Regions from separate parts of the Paenibacillus sp. FSL F4-0243 genome, predicted to be linked through region 1. Evidence: riboswitches for the same ligand, from Rfam matches in the RefSeq annotation. Region 1 holds a riboswitch; the other holds the start of a gene.
The links. Region 1 has a riboswitch for cyclic di-AMP ahead of NSS87_RS16840 (APC family permease). Riboswitches for the same ligand answer to the same signal wherever they lie in the genome.
Positions count from the first base shown of each region.

Region 2: it holds a riboswitch for cyclic di-AMP, as region 1 does, so the genes downstream of both, NSS87_RS25880 (TrkH family potassium uptake protein) here and NSS87_RS16840 (APC family permease) in region 1, are expected to answer to the same signal.

Region 1 covers NZ_CP150151.1:3,837,301-3,840,475, forward strand. The annotation lists gene NSS87_RS16840 (APC family permease) at 1-1,493, opposite strand, end outside; cyclic di-AMP (ydaO/yuaA leader) riboswitch at 1,617-1,775, opposite strand; gene NSS87_RS16845 (disulfide oxidoreductase) at 1,973-2,437, opposite strand; gene NSS87_RS16850 (thioredoxin domain-containing protein) at 2,434-3,175, opposite strand, start outside.
Region 2 covers NZ_CP150151.1:5,826,370-5,829,544, reverse strand. The annotation lists gene NSS87_RS25885 (CPBP family intramembrane glutamic endopeptidase) at 1-1,038, opposite strand, end outside; cyclic di-AMP (ydaO/yuaA leader) riboswitch at 1,353-1,532, shown strand; gene NSS87_RS25880 (TrkH family potassium uptake protein) at 1,669-2,964, shown strand; gene NSS87_RS25875 (TrkA family potassium uptake protein) at 2,978-3,175, shown strand, end outside.

The DNA of each region.
Region 1 (3,175 bases):
TCCGTTAGAGACTTGGCATAGCTGATGGAATGTAGTACAGCACGTGTTACACCCGCAACAGGAACAACAACTGTACTGCCTTTAATCAAAGGTTTATCTGTACTCGGGCATATACGAAGCTGATCTGCAGTGTTCAAATAGTGCCTGTGAATCCGGTGGAACACGAACATTACAGCAGGTAAGAAAATGAAAGCCATCCATACGCTTGAGAATTTAGTGATGATAAAAATAAGCGTAATCGTCAATGTAGTCAGCATACCGATGGTATTTACAACAAATCTTTTTTTCCATCCCGCTGGTTTTGTTTTAAACCAATGAACCATCATTCCTAGCTGTGACAATGTGAAAGGAATGAATACACCAACCGCATAAAGTGGAATCAAGCTTTCTGTATTTCCGTGGAATGCAGCTACAAGCACAGCAGACAGAACACCTAGAAAAATAATACCATTAGAGAAACCTAGACGGTCACCACGAACCATAAAAGCATGTGGCATATATTTATCTTTTGCAAACATAAATGCGAGCAGCGGGAACGCTGAGTAAGCTGTATTAGCTGCCAAGAACAAAATTACTGCTGTAATACCTTGAATGAAAAAATATAAGGTTCCGCGGCCAAAGGTCGATTCAGCGATCTGAGAAACAACCGTTGCCTTTTCATCAGGCACTATGCCGTACCAATACGCCAGTAGTGTGATACCTGTAAACATAAATCCAAGTATAACCCCCATGACCATTAAGGTCTTGGCTGCGTTCTTTTCAGCTGGTGCTTTAAAGTTTGGAATGGCATTAGATACAGCCTCTACACCCGTAAGTGCCGAACAGCCAGAACTGAAGGCTTTTAATAGTAGAAACAAACTAACATTAGAAACAGCAGAGCCAATTTCAGGGACATTCGCATGTACGCCACCTGCTGCATATTTAATAACACCGGAGATTATCAAGACTACAATCGACACCACAAACAAATACACTGGGATTGCGATGAATGAAGCTGATTCTGTAACTCCGCGAAGATTAATCAAAGTAAGTAAAATAATAACTGATACTGCAATAAGAACGGTGTGATTATGAAGACTTGGAAAAGCCGATGTGATCGCATCCGTCCCTGCCGACGCACTAACAGCTACGGTCAGAATGTAATCCACTAACAAAGACCCTCCTGCTAAGAGCCCTGTCGGAACACCAAGATTACTCTTGGCAACGATGTAAGCTCCGCCTCCCTGAGGATAAGCGTAAATCGTCTGCCGATAGGATAAAATCAGGATGGCCAGCAGGCCCAATACGGCTAATGCAATTGGCAGGGAATACCAGATGGCAGTAAACCCCGCAGCCACCAGTACAATCAAAATTTGTTCCGTTCCGTAGGCTACAGACGAGAGCGCATCAGAAGACAGGACAGCCAGTGCTTTAACCTTGGATAACTTTTCATGATCGAGTTCGTTCGACTTCATCGGACGCCCGATCAATAGTCGTTTTACCTTGCTTACCATGGTGGATACAGTTCCTTTCTTTGGGAGCTGAAACGGAATTTCCGCGCGCTGTTTTCATTGGTGGATTTCATAAATGCAGACACTAAAAATAGCATACGGAAATGATCCGCATGCTATGCATGGTCATTATCCCACCTTTGCTTACGAGGTTAGCTGGCGGATTCGGGCTGTGGTTTAGCCCTACGGTAAAAGTCTAATCGACCCATTCCGATTCACCCCATTGGCACATATGCCAAGTTTGGTTCCCCCGTTTTTCCTAAGAAAATTCAGCGCATATTCAACTTCTCACAAGGTCTAATATTAGTCTACAAAGTGTATACAGTAAAGCGTTGAAAAAAATGAAAAAAGAATGAAAAAACATCCAGTAAGCGCAAATACAGCGTCTTATTGGATGCTCTCTTTCATTCTCTTCAATTATCCCTCTGGATCGTGTTTTTAATCACTTTTCACATTTTTTCGGATCACTTAAAGTTAAAAAATCAAAATCCTAAACTTTCCTCTGTATCTAACTCCATCACTTCGTCTTCCTTACGTCCGTACCAAAGTAAAATGCTAATTAAAACAAAAGCGATTAATGCAAGGAAAGGAATCGTAATGAATCCAAAAAAGTTCAAGTAATCCTTATTACAAGGAACTCCAATTGTACAAGGAAGCACTTTACTTAACGCAGGAATCTTCTGCTCCGCATAATGATAGATCGAGATACTACCACCAATCAAGCTTAGTGGAAGAACATATGGGATAATCCTTTTATCCCCTCGAAACGTCGCAATTCCCAAGAGGAATAACTGAGGATACATAAAAATTCGCTGGAACCAGCAAAGCTTACAAGGTTCATATTTCAATACTTCGCTCAGATACAAGCTACCAGCAACAGCAACTAAAGAGACGAACCAGGCCAGATACAGGCAGTTACGCTTGCAAAAAGATAGGAACTTTGTCACTTTGCCTCCACAGCTTTTGCGGCGTCATTAATCTCAGTTGAAATCGCTTCAATGTTAAATGGATCCGCAGTCATTACTCCATTAATATAAAGGGATGGTGTAGTCGTCACCCCAGCTTCACTAGCTAACTGCATACCCTTATTCAGCTCATCTGCATACGTGCGATCCTTGATATCTTTACGCAGCAGTTCGTAATCGATAGCTAACTTCTCTTTCTCCGCAAGGCTTACTAAGAAATCTTCAGTCGCCCATTCTTCGCTCTCATCACCTTGCTGAGCATATACAGCATCATAGAACTTCCAGAATTCATCATGATTCTGATGGTAAACAGATAATGCTGCAAGCGAGGCAGTTTCAGAGTCTGGACCAACGAAAGCCATATTTACAAAGTAGAGCGCTGCTTTTCCCTCGTTGACAAAATCTTGAACAATTTTCGGTTTAACTGAAGTTGCAAATTGGGAACACGCTGGACATTTTAAGTCTCCAAATTCAACAATTTTAACAGGTGCATCCTCTTTACCGACTCTAGGTAGCTCACTGTAATTGAATGCTACTGGTTCTCCCGAAGTGGCATTTTTTGCGGCATCTTTCGAAGCTAACATAAACAATCCAACAAAAATGATGACTACTAAAGCTATTGAACTAATAATTAAAATTCTCGTCTTCTGCTTTTGCTGCTCCTGTTCTACCCGCCGTTTCTCTTGTTTGCTAAGCTGGGGAACGCTTGTACTTTTATTA
Region 2 (3,175 bases), 2.0 Mb from region 1:
GTCCCCTCCAACTAAAGAAAAATAGAGCAGGGAGGACATTAGGAGGCTATATAAGGCATAAATGATGAACATTATGACGGAAGTTATCTGAGCCTCGAGTCCTTCGCCTGAGGATTCAGGGAGCATATTATAGGTGCTGATCATCATGATTACAAAATAAGCTGAGCTTAGGAATATTCCACGCTTAAAGGAGGTATGTTCTCTTCTAAGTATGCTGTAGATGAGTGCCAGAATTCCTAAAGCTAAAGTAGGCAAACCATAGCCGAATAAAGTAAACTTTTCCGCGAGAGAGGTCTGGTCCTTTACATAGGAGGTATGCCAGGCTGGAGCGGTGAATCCTGCTTTAAAGCTGGATACCTGTTCGCCAGTGAAATCGAAATAATAGTGTAATAAGGATTCGCCGATCTGAACGGAACGATCTGTATACACGAGCCCGTAGTTTCCCGTATTCGATTCAATTTGCAGCTTGGCGGGATTTACATCCCATTCCTGAAGCCAGGGACGGGCAAGATTTTCTTTTTGTGCAAGTGATAAGGTAGTACCCTTGTCCTCTTCTTTTGCACTGGTGGATACATTGTTTGGTAATCCGGTACCTGATCCTTCTGCTCCTTGTGTGAAAGCGACAACTGCACCAGTATACATATTGAGGTCAACGGAGATTAGTGGCTCTTGTTCCGCTGAAGGACTAAGTGTTACACGGAAAATGTCAAAAGGATATCGTTGATCCAATTTCTTTTTTGTATAGTCCTCCAAAAGCTTCTCGCGGGACATATAACCATAAAAGGAAGAGTCCGTATCGTACAGTACATTCCACTGATCAGTTGGTGCTTTGGTGTAGTTCAGCTTTTGTTCTGCGAATGATATGGCTTTGTCGCGGGCTTCCGCCTTGCTGATGACAGTAGTATCTTCCCCGGCAGGGCTATTTAGCACCGAGGGAGCAATCTGAAACATAATAAATAGAATAAGACCGATAATGCCCGAGATGATGAGCCTCTTGGAGAGGGCACGTTGCTGTAAGGGCTGGCCAACGGGATTCATGTAACGCCTCCTTGTAAACTGACAATGTTATGTTCCATTATAGTATTAGTGCCATGATAGTTACAAAAATCATCGTATATTCTTTTTATGGGTAATAGAGATATTATAGAATAGGTAGCTGAATATATACCATGAATTTAAGGTGATTATTTCTTCATTTTTCATGAAAATCGATGCAATTGCAGGGAAAACACGGAAAAGTGATGAGAAAAGGCACTCTTAGTGGTACATCCTCTCCAAACCGCATTTTTCATATGAATCACCATTAATAGTGTCTTTGTGATTTATCGAAATAACATATATAATTTGTATGCAATTGTATATAGCCGAATTTCAGGTGAAAACGGGGGAACCATAAGAAGTAATGAAAAGATGAGTATACGCCATAGGCGTTATCTTTATTCATCAGGGGTGAATTTCGTTCTAGGAACGAATAGGGCAGCCTGCACAGTCCGAATCCGTCAGCTAACCTCGTAGGCTAATTTACTGCAGGAACCAAGGGTAGCATTGGTTTTCCAGTGCTTTTTTTGTTGGAATTCTTTAAATTTTGATAAGAGGGTGAGCGTAGTGGCTTCACAGTTTCGCAGGGTTTCTGAATCAAAGTTCCTGAAGCTCTCTCCGCCTCAGATTATGGTGCTTGGTTTTGCATCGATCATTCTGATTGGAGCCTTGCTGCTAATGCTTCCCATTTCGAGTACCAGCGGGAATGCTGTTAGTTTTATTGATGCGTTGTTTACTGCAACATCGGCCACCTGTGTGACAGGACTTGTGGTGCTGGACACCGGGACGACATTCACCATTTTTGGGAAAACCGTAATTATGGTGCTTATCCAGGTTGGTGGCTTAGGGTTTATGACAATGGCGACCTTATTTGCCATGATGATGAAACGCAAAATTTCCTTGCGGGATAGACTGATCCTTCAGGAAGCAATGAACCAAGGCTCTATGGAGGGGATTGTTCGACTGATCCGGAGAGTACTTATTTATTCTTTGGTCATCGAAGGCTGTGCAGCGGTGCTTCTGTCCTTACGCTGGGCGTTTGATATGCCACTGGGCAAGGCCGTTTATTTTGGAATATTTCATGCGGTGTCTATGTTTAATAATGCTGGATTTGATATTTTCGGGGATTTCCGGAGTTTAACCGATTATGTATATGACCCGCTAGTGAACATCGTGGTGATGTTTCTGATTGTCTCTGGCGGTATTGGTTTTATTGTCATGTCGGATCTGGTGGAGTTTCGTGTCAAACGTAAATTATCTTTGCATAGCAAAGTTGTACTCTCCACCACTGCAGGGCTTATTCTTATCGGCGCTTTAGTTATTTTTATATTTGAATTTACGAATCAGCGCACACTGGGGAATTTAAATTTCGGCGGAAAAATATTATCGGCATTCTTTCAGTCGGTATCGCCCCGAACCGCTGGCGCCAATACGGTGGATATTGCCGGACTGCGGCAAGCCTCACAGTTCTTTATGGTTATTCTTATGTTTATTGGTGCATCTCCAGGATCAACAGGTGGCGGGGTCAAGACTACAACCTTTACGATTATGATTGGTGCAGTAATCGCGATGCTGCGCGGACGTGAAGATGTTGTACTGTTCCGTTACCGATTGGCGCAGGAGCGTATCTATAAAGCGTTGACGTTAACATTACTCGCTTTGCTATTGGTCCTCACGGTGTCGATGTTACTGTCCACAACAGAGGATAGTAATTTCTTAGCGATATTATTTGAGACGACCTCAGCTTTTGCCACGGTGGGACTAACCATGGGGCTGACACCTGAACTGTCTATCTTCGGCAAGATTCTGATCTGTCTGACCATGTTTGCAGGTCGGTTAGGTCCATTAACATTAGTGTATGCGCTTGGACCTAAACAGGGTAAACCATTGTATAAGCACCCAGAAGGTAAAATAATTATTGGATAGGAGTTAATCCGAAATGAAAGCACAGCAATTTGTAGTAATCGGTTTAGGCCGCTTTGGCTCAAGCCTTGCACTTGAGCTGATGGAAATGGGCTACGAGGTGCTCGGCATTGATCACCATGAGGAGCGTGTGGAGGAAATGAGCGATCACCTGACGCATGCGGTAGTGGCTGATGCTACAGATGAAGGAATTATGCGCTCGCTCGGCGTACGG